One region of the Cellvibrio polysaccharolyticus genome, then DNA from elsewhere that is predicted to be linked to it. Evidence: predicted binding sites of a transcription regulator. Region 1 holds the regulator's gene; the other holds the start of a gene.
The links. Region 1 encodes PhoB, which activates phosphate uptake and scavenging genes when phosphate is short. Its sites were predicted from a motif close to TGTCATAAANNTGTAACA; they were not measured.

Region 2: the regulator PhoB is predicted to act here: its motif matches at 1,925-1,942, upstream of C4F51_RS12630 (phosphatase PAP2 family protein).

What each region holds. Positions count from the first base shown of each region.
Region 1 covers NZ_PRDL01000001.1:4,115,909-4,120,992, forward strand. Annotated here, with positions in the region: gene C4F51_RS17375 (chorismate--pyruvate lyase family protein) at 148-759, shown strand; gene ubiA (4-hydroxybenzoate octaprenyltransferase) at 812-1,708, shown strand; gene phoB (phosphate regulon transcriptional regulator PhoB) at 1,810-2,508, shown strand; gene phoR (phosphate regulon sensor histidine kinase PhoR) at 2,677-3,960, shown strand; gene C4F51_RS17395 (ATP-binding protein) at 4,077-5,084, shown strand, end outside.
Region 2 covers NZ_PRDL01000001.1:2,955,428-2,960,511, forward strand. Annotated here, with positions in the region: gene C4F51_RS12615 (glycoside hydrolase family 97 protein) at 1-274, opposite strand, end outside; gene C4F51_RS12620 (diguanylate cyclase) at 405-1,331, opposite strand; gene C4F51_RS12625 (diacylglycerol kinase) at 1,484-1,858, opposite strand; gene C4F51_RS12630 (phosphatase PAP2 family protein) at 1,988-2,524, shown strand; gene C4F51_RS12635 (MJ1255/VC2487 family glycosyltransferase) at 2,524-3,579, shown strand; gene C4F51_RS12640 (diguanylate cyclase) at 3,671-4,759, shown strand; gene arfB (alternative ribosome rescue aminoacyl-tRNA hydrolase ArfB) at 4,728-5,084, opposite strand, start outside.

The DNA of each region.
Region 1 (5,084 bases):
TCGGGGTGCAGTCGGGTCAGCAGCGCAAAATCCCGGCGCGGTAAATGCAACAGGCATCTGCGAAGCTTGCACGGGGTATGAATCACGCACCAAAAGCGCGCTTCCTGATACCATGGCAGCTCCACTCATTGTCCGGAGTTTCGGCGCGTGTTATCGCCATTCAGTTTCAGTTCGCAGACAAGCTGTCGCTGGCAATCGCTGCTCGCCATCGCCCCGCAAAACCGCCCGCCCCTGCCGCTGCAAACCTGGTTACTCAATGAAACCTCGCTCACCGCGCGTCTGATTGCGCTCAGCGAAGGGCAGTTTGATGTGCAGATTGTGCGTCAGTTTCGCGGCATCCCCACCCGTGAAGAACAACAGGCGCTGGCGATGCGCAGACCTGGCTTGGCGCTGATCCGCGAAGTGGTCTTGCGCGGCCACCGGCAACCCTGGGTTTTTGCCCGCAGCGTATTGCCGCTCACCAGCCTCACGGGGCGCTTGCGACGGCTGCGCAAACAGGGCAACCAGCCGTTGGGGAAGTTTCTCTTCAAACATCCGCAACTGGAACGCAGCCCGGTCGTGATTGCCTGTTTTGGCAAAGGCAACCGCTACCTGCCGCCGGCATTGCAGGGCGAACAACCCTTGTGGGGCCGGCGCTCGGTGTTTCGCCTCGACAACCGGCCATTGCTGGTCAGCGAAGTCTTCCTCGATCACTTCACCGCCTTGTACCAGGATAGCGACCCCGTCTCTTCACCTGATCGGTCATCCGTGGCAAAGTAGCCCGCCGATGCAGTGCGCGCACTGCCATTTACGCCTTCTGTCGGAAACTTTTATGGCTCCCCTACAAAAAACACCGGCCACCGCCGCCATCTGGCGCGTTAAAGCCGCCCAATACATTCGCCTCACCCGTCTGAATCGCCCAATCGGCTCGCTGTTATTACTCTGGCCAACACTGTGGGCGCTGTGGCTGGCGGCGGGCGGTTTTCCGCGCTGGGATTTATTGGTGATTTTTACGCTGGGCGTTTTTGTCATGCGTTCCGCCGGCTGTGTGATTAACGACTTCGCTGACCGCCGCATTGACGGCCAGGTTAAACGCACCCGTGAACGCCCGCTCGCCACCGGCGAAGTCAGCAGCCGTGAAGCCATTGGTTTGTTTGTGGCGCTCTGTCTGGTGGCGTTTATGCTGGTGCTGTTCACTGACAGTTTCACCGTGCAACTGTCGGTGGGCGGCCTGGCGCTGGCCTTTACCTATCCGTTTATGAAGCGCTACACCCATCTGCCACAAGTTGTGCTGGGCGCGGCTTTCGCCTGGGCGGTGCCGATGGCGTTTGCCGCACAGCGCGGCAACCTCGGCGAAGATGTCTGGCTGTTGTACCTGGCGGTGATTCTCTGGACGGTGGTTTATGACACTTTCTACGCCATGGTCGATCGCGATGACGATATTAAAATTGGCGTTAAATCCACGGCGGTCTTGTTTGGCGATCAGGACCGTTTGATTACCGGTGTATTACAGCTGATGACGCTTTATACCCTGGTGCTGGTCGGTGGCCGTTTTGAGCTGGGTGGCGTTTATTATTGCGGGCTGGTACTAGTTGCCGGCTGCTTTATCTGGCAACAAATACTAATTCGTTTTCGCGAGCGCGAGGCCTGCTTCAAGGCATTTCTGCACAATAATTATGTCGGTATGATTATTTTTGCAGCAATTGCGATAGATTTATTGCTCCAATAGCGTTAAAAGCATAAATCATCAGCCCTTGTCATAATTGTGTAACACAGGCTTTATTTAATAATCCTGTAACTCTTACATGTTTGACAACTTCAGGTGACTTTATGAGCGGCCGCAAAATTCTTATCGTTGATGACGAGCCGGCAATCCGCGACATGTTGCGCGTTGCACTGGAAATGGCCGATTACAATTGCCTTGAAGCAGGGAATGCACAGGATGCCCACGCGCTGGTAGTGGATGAAAAACCGGATTTGCTACTACTTGACTGGATGATGCCCGGCACCACCGGGCTGGAATTGGCCAGACGCCTGAAACGCGACGAAGTAACCGCGGATATTCCGATCATCATGCTCACCGCCAAAGGTGAGGAAGACAATAAAATTCAGGGGCTGGATGTTGGCGCGGATGATTACATCACCAAGCCTTTCTCTCCACGCGAACTGGTCGCCCGGCTCAAAGCCGTGCTGCGCCGCGCCGACCCGCAAATCAACGGTCAGCCGATCATCGTAAAAGGCCTTTGCCTTGATCCCATCAGCCACCGTGTCACCATTCACGAACAACCGGTCGACATGGGCCCTACCGAATACCGCCTGCTGGAATTTTTCCTCACCCATCAGGAGCGCGCCTACACCCGCAGCCAATTGCTGGATCACGTCTGGGGCGGCAATGTGTATGTGGAAGAGCGCACCGTGGATGTACACATTCGCCGCTTGCGCAAAGCGCTGACGGTGGATAATCATGAAAACCTTGTCCAGACTGTGCGCGGCACCGGCTACCGTTTTTCTACCCGCATTGATCTCTAACCGGGCAAACAGCGCCGGTTATTGAGCGACGGCTCAGGAAAATCCTGCCGGGGAAGCGCGCGGGAATGTCCGCAGGGAAGTTCCACCGGCAAAGTTCAGCAGCAAGTTCCGGTGAGGATCTGCCGGAGCGGCTTTTTATTTTCGATTTATTGACGAGGTTACGGAATCTTGCGTCAGGGCTTTTACGCTGAACTCAAACGCCTGGCATGGCTGATGATAATTGCCATGATCATCGGCTGGCTCAGTGGTGCGCTGGCGGTTTGTCTGGTGCTGGCCGGCGTTGCCTACATTGGCTGGCTACTGTGGCAAATGCGCCGCCTGCATATCTGGCTGGCGCGCAGTGACGAAGCCGAACACCCGCCGGAAACCGACGGCCTGTGGGGCGATATTTTCGACAGCATTTACCATTTACAACGCCGCCATCAGCACGAAAAACAGGAACTGCAGGCGGTCGTCAACCGCATTCAGGAAACCACCAGCGCCCTGCGCGATGGTGTTATTTTGCTGGATCAACGCGGCCATCTCGATTTCTGGAACCCGGCGGCGCAGCGCTTGCTGGGTTTTCACGCCCGCGACCAGGGTTTGTCGGTGATCAACTTTGTTCGCCACCCCCGCTTCGTCAGTTATTTTGAAAGCGGCGAATACAGCGACCCGCTGGAACTGCCCTCACCGCGTTTCAACTCCAAACAGCTGCAATTCCAGATCACCCGTTTCGGTAAAAACGAACGGCTTATCGTGGTTCGCGATGTCACCCGCATTCATAACCTTGAACAAATGCGGCAGGACTTCGTCGCCAACGTATCCCACGAACTGCGCACCCCGCTCACGGTAATTAACGGTTATCTGGAAACCCTCGCAGACCACAATGACAAACCGGCGTGGGATAGACCGCTGCAACAAATGCAACAACAGGCGCGGCGGATGGCCTTGCTGATCAACGATCTGCTGCTGCTCTCCCAACTGGAAACCACCGACAGCGGCGTGAACCTCAAAAATATTGCGCTGGGGCCGATGCTGGCGGTGATTCGCTCGGAAGCCATGGCGCTGGGCAGTGAAAAGTCGCAGCAAATTCTGCTCGAATGCGAGCCGGACTTATACCTGTCGGGCAATGAAAAGGAATTGCACAGCGCCTTTTCCAACCTGGTGATCAATGCCGTCAAGTACACCCCGGAACAGGGCACCATTGCCATGAAGCTCTGGCAGGACAAATCCCGGCTGTATTTTTCAGTGACGGATAACGGCCCCGGCATCGAGCAAAAACACATCCCCCGGCTGACCGAACGCTTCTACCGCGTCGACGCCAGCCGCAACAGCGGAACCGGTGGCACCGGACTCGGCCTGGCCATTGTCAAACACGTGTTGCTTCGTCATGATGCTGAACTCAAGATCAGCAGTGAACCAGGCAAAGGCAGCGTGTTTACCTGTGAATTCCCGAGGGAGATCCAGCGTTAATAACAAGTTGGACGGTTTCTGAATCTTCGCCGCGCCCGTCATCGTCAGGCGGACAACGGCAAACAGAAAACCGCCGATAACTTCAGGCACTTTTGCCCGTTCAATCCGGGACAATCATGGTATCGATCAGCAGCTACTTCAAGGACAATCCGATTGCGGCACGATTGCTGGGGCTGATCATTTTATCCAGCTCGGTGATTACCCTCATTGCCATCCTGTTTCAACTCTACACCAGCTACCACGACGACGTAGGCTCACTCGAAAAACGTCTCGACCAGGTACGCAACAGCAGCCTCGCCAGCATTACCAAAAGCCTCTGGGGTTTTGATCAGGAACAACTCGACATTCAAATTGAAAGCCTGCTGGATGTTGACGATGTTATTCAGGTGCAGGTCAACTGGCAGGACTGGAACAACACCGCACAAATTCGCAGCGCCAGCACCGGCCGCTATTCCGCCGACGATATTGAAAAAAGGCCGGGCCGTTTTCTGGTGCGGCAATATCCGCTGATCTATGAAGACAGCAGTACCACGCCGCAAGTGCTCGGTTCGCTGGTCATTACCGCGAGCCTCGAAAGTATTTACGATAAATTGCGTGAACGGGCAATTTTTATAGCCGCGGTACAAACCGCAAAAACGCTGCTGATTTCCTTTTTTATTTTATGGCTGGTGTACACCTTATTAACCCGCCACATGAAAAGTATTGCCTGGTACACCCGGCAATTACATCTGCAAAACCTCGACACGCCGCTAAAACTGCGGCGCATAAAAATCGACCCCACCAGCGACGAACTCGACAATGTGGTGGACGCGATCAATCACATGCGTGAAACACTGCTGGAAGACATTGAGCAGCGGCAAACCATGGAACTGGCGTTGCGCTCGGAGAAACAGGAGCGGCTGGAAACCCGCCGCCAACAACAAGCGGCAGAAGAATCCAGCCGGGCAAAAAGCCAATTTCTGGCCACCATGAGCCACGAAATTCGCACCCCGATGAACGGGGTTATCGGCATGCTGGAAATGCTGCGCGATACGCCGCTGAATGAGCAGCAGCAACATTATGTGGATGTCATTTATCGCTCCGGTGAAAACCTGCTCACCATCATCAACGACATTCTCGATTAT
Region 2 (5,084 bases), 1.2 Mb from region 1:
TAACCGGCTTGAGTTGCAATACCTGCTGATTAAAGCGCTGCACTTTTAAACCCAGTGTTGACCAATCCAGCAGAGTTTCTGTGCGGTTATCGCGGTTGAAAGCTATACGATATTCCAGGCCATCACCCGAGGCGCGACGCACACTGATACGCTGGCGCTCGTCGGGCGAGCTGAGCGACCATTGTTCCTCGCTCCAGTTAGCGGCCTGAAGGGGTAAGCTGGCGAGCAACCCGACGCAGAGCGTGAAAAAAAATCCTGATAATGTTCCTGTCATTATTATTTCCCCATTGACGTGAATGCCTCTGTAACCGATGCAACATAGTCAAAATGACAACAAAAAGGGAGCTTTTTAACGGTTTTTTTATCGACAGTGACAGGTGAGCGTTGAATCGGCAGGAAAGAATTCAGTTGGTGTGCTGGTAGGAAGCGGTGCGGTTACGGCCCAGTGATTTGGCAAAATACAGCGCTTTATCGGCAGCGGCGATAAGCTGGTCCTGGGTCATAAAATCTTCGCTGGCGATACCGCCACTGACGGTCAAAATACCATGAGGGCTCTTAACGTGCTGCAACGCCAGGCGGATGACCGATTCACGAACCCGCTCTGCTGCCTGAATGGCGCCACTGCCATCGGTATTGGGCATCAATAACAGCAACTCTTCACCCCCATAACGGTAAAGGCTGTCGCCGTGGCGCATGCTTTCAACCATGGTGTTGACCACCTGTTTCAACGCCTTGTCGCCATGCACATGGCCATAGTGGTCGTTAAAGGCTTTGAAATAATCCAGATCAAACAAGGTGATAGCAAAGCGCTGACCGGCGCGCCGGGTGTTGGCTGCCACTCGCACCAGATCCCCTTCCATGGCCCGGCGATTACCAATGCCCAGCAGAGGGTCCTCAAGGGATTGCGCACGCAGATGCATGTTGTCGTCTATCAATTGCACCTGATTTTCGAGGATATCCACGTAAACGTTGATCATATCGGTGTGGGTAACCATGCCGACCAGCAGCTGGTTATCATCAACCACCGGCAGATGACGAATCTTGTGGGTACGCGCCAGCTTCAACGCCTCAAGCAATGAGTCATTGGCATTTACGCAGAGGGGGTTAACAACCATGGCATCCGCAACCGGACGACTAACGGCGTCGCCGGCAACATTCATAAACACGCCTATCAGGTCACGCTCGGTGAGCAGGCCAACAACGCGCCCGGCCTCACTTACCACGACACAGGAATGGCTGTTGTGCCGCATGGTTTCAATTACAGGTCCCAGTAAATCGTCAGGAGAGGCCTCCGAGCCAATCGGTGTCATTAAATCTCTTACGGCGATCATAAACGGTCCTGCAGGCAGGCTATGAAGCGTCGATGAAACCCTTAAGACCCGGAGATTCACCCGCTGTGGTCGTCAGGAGATAATTCGGGATAGTAGCACCATGTCGTCAAAATCGTTACCAAATTCCTTGTATAAAGCGTTTTTTATTGCCGCTATGAGGCAAAGCGCGACCAGCCAATAATGCCCCATATTAGAGCAGCGAGCAGAATGCTTAAAAATACCATAGCAGAACCAATATCTTTTGCCCTGCCGGAGAGCTCATGCAACTCAAACCCGGTACGGTCTACCACCGCTTCAATGGCGGAGTTGATCAGCTCGGCGATGAGCACGCCAAACAATGAGGAGATCAGCAGTATCAGCTCCACCGGGGTGACCGCCAGCCAGAAAGCAGAAGGCAGCAGCAACACCACCAGAATCAGCTCCTGACGGAAAGACTCTTCAAACCGCCAGGCGGCGGCAAAACCTTTCATGGAATAGCCGAAGGCAGCAATGAGGCGGGGCAGCCCCCTTTTATCAGGTTTGGCCATAATAAAAATTCATTTTTAAATCCAGAGAAAACACCGCAGCGTGCCGTTTAACAGGAGCCTGCCGGGCGTCACAGAAGTGTCATAAAGGCATGCTATTTGTGTGTCGTCATAAACGCGAAGGGTGACACTATGAATACTTTTCTACAAAGAATCCATCACCTCGATACGCTACTTTTTTTGTGGCTGCATGTTACCAAACGCTATCCTTATCGCAAATCGATTCGCTGGATTTCCCGCAGCGGCGATGGCCCTTTTTACATCTTCATTACCCTGATTATTTTGTTGCTCGACAGCCAACAAAGCATGGCGTTTCTCGCTGCCGGTTTGCTGGCTTACGTGGGTGAAGTTTCCCTTTATCTGCTCTTGAAAAATACCATTCGGCGAGACCGGCCAGCGGTGCGCATTGAAACCTATGAAGCCTGGATTGTTCCGTCGGATAAATTCAGTTTCCCCTCAGGCCACACCGCGGCTGCGTTTGTGTTTGCCTGTCTGCTGTTGCAGTTTTATCCGTTGTTTGCCGCACCGGCTTTTATCTGGGCGTCGCTGATTGGTGCCAGCCGGGTTTTACTCGGTGTGCACTACCCTAGTGATATCGCCGCTGGCGCGCTGTTGGGTTGCAGTTGCACGCTTACCGCTATTTTTCTCACCACCCCGGCACTTTCATAATGAAAATTTTGTACGGCGTGCAAGCGACAGGTAACGGCCATATCACCCGCGCACGCATCATGGCGAAAGCGTTGGCGGCGGAAAATATTAACGTTGATTGGGTTTTCTCCGGGCGCGAGCCGGACGCATTTTTTGATATGGAGATCTTCGGTCATTACCGCCTGTTCCGTGGCCTGACCTTTGTAACCCGACATGGGAAAGTAGACTATCCGCGCACTTTGCTGAAAAGCGACTTGCTGCAATTGCGGCGGGATATCAACACACTGGATGTCAGCGGTTACGATCTGATCATCAGTGACTTTGAACCGGTTTCCGCCTGGGCGGCAAAAAAAGCCGGCAAAACGTCGCTGGGCATTTCTCACCAAAGTGCTTTTCTGCACCCGGTTCCGACTCAAGGTGCCAACCTGTTTACCCGTGGGTTTATGCGATTTTTTGCCCCGGTCAGCCAACCGATCGGACTGCATTGGCATCATTTCCAGCAAGCTATTTTACCGCCGATGGTAGAAAACACCGGCCACGCTTGCTTGATCAACCAGGGCGAAATTCTGGTGTATTTACCCTTTGCCAGCCTGGAAGATTTTTTGCCGGCGCTGCGACCAATCAACACCTGCCAGTTTCACGTTTTTCACGGCGACCGCTACACGGGCAATTTGCCCGCCCACATTCATTTACACCCCTTGTCACGGGATCACTTTCAACAAGCCTTGCACCAATGTGAAGGGGTTATTTGCAGCGCCGGTTTCGAGCTGCCCAGCGAAGCGCTACACCTCGGGAAAAAATTGCTGGTGCAACCGGTAGGCGGGCAAATGGAACAGCAATCCAATGCCCTTGCGCTGCAAGAACTGGGTTACGCGCAGGTTGCACAAACCCTCAATGCGGTGTGCATCCGGGACTGGCTGGCCACGCCCCAACCCGATGCGAAACATTTTCCCGATGTTGCCGCTGCGCTGGCGAGCTGGATAAAGCAAGCCGACAGAATACCGCTTGCCAGCCTTGCCAACACGCTCTGGAACGCTCAAAAAGTGACACATAATACTCAAGCAACCAGGGAATGAGTAAATGTGTAACGCCACATTAAAACCATTATTGACTGCGCAAAAATAGTGCTAGGCTGGGTGATCGAAAGTCCTTTCCCAGGGAAACGCCATGAAAGAACTCTCCGGACGAGGCGCGCGATTCGTCAAACGTATCTATCCTGCGCGTGTTATTGGTCTGGGGCTGGGTTTTCTGGCAATCGCCGTAGCCATTCATCCCCTCGCCCATCCGCCGGTTCTCTGGCTGCTCCTGTTTCTCAATGGTTTCGTCTGGCCGCATGTGGCTTACCAGATTGCCTTACGCAGCCCCAACCCCTATCAAACCGAACGTCAGAGTTTTCTTATCGACAGTGGCACTGCCGGCGTCTGGCTGGTGGCCATGGGGTTTAATCCGATACCCGGCGCACTGGTAACCATGATGCTGTGGATGAATAACATGGCAGCCGGTGGCCCGGTGTTGTTTTTAAAAGGCGCGCTGGCGTCGGTGGCGGGTGTGCTGATAGGCGGGCTGGTACTGGGGTTTCAATTACATATCAACACCGATATGCAGGTTGTGCTGGCTTGCCTGCCGCTGCTGCTGATTTATCCGTTAATGATTGGCGGCATTGCCTGGCGGCTGGCAATTCAGTTATCAGAGCAAAAAAAGGCACTGCAACACCTCAGCCGTATCGATGCACTCACCGGCCTTTACAACCGAGGCTACTGGCAAGCACGCGCCCAGGAAGAACAGGAGCGAATGAAGCGGCAACAGGGCAACGCGAGTTTGATCATGCTGGACATTGATCATTTCAAAAACATCAACGATCACCACGGACACGGCACCGGCGATATTATTCTTCAGGAAATTGCGAAAATTTTGCTGCACACCTCGCGGCAGGTGGATATTGCCGGGCGTTATGGCGGAGAGGAGTTCGTTATCTTGTTGCCGGATACCGACAAGGCCGGTGCAATGCAGGTGGCAGAGCGATTGCGCACCACCATCGCGCTGCATCATTTTATTGATACCAGCGGCCCGATCGCGCAAACCATTAATTCAACCATCAGCATTGGCGTGGCCGATTTGTCGCAGGTGGGTAATTTTTCAGAATGGGTACGAGCGGCGGATATGGCGTTGTACACGGCGAAACGCCACGGCCGAAACCGCAGCATTTGTTTTCAGCAATATATGGTCAGTAATCGACCTTCTTGCGAAAGCGCTTGACGTCGCCGCGCTTGGTTTTGCCCTCCACACGACGGACTACCGATGCCCGGGTAGGACGAGTTGGCCGGCGCGGTTTTGGCTGCGACACAATACTGCGAATTAACTCCGCAAGACGCAACAGCGCATCCTCGCGATTCTTTTCCTGGGAGCGAAAGCGCTGTGCTTTGATCACCACCACACCGTCCGAGGTAATGCGCTGATCGCTCAGTGCCTGCAAACGGGTTTTGTAATCGTCCGGCAAGGAAGAGGCAGGAATGTCGAAGCGCAGGTGAACCGCCGACGACACCTTGTTGACGTTCTGACCACCGGCGCCCTGCGCGCGCAT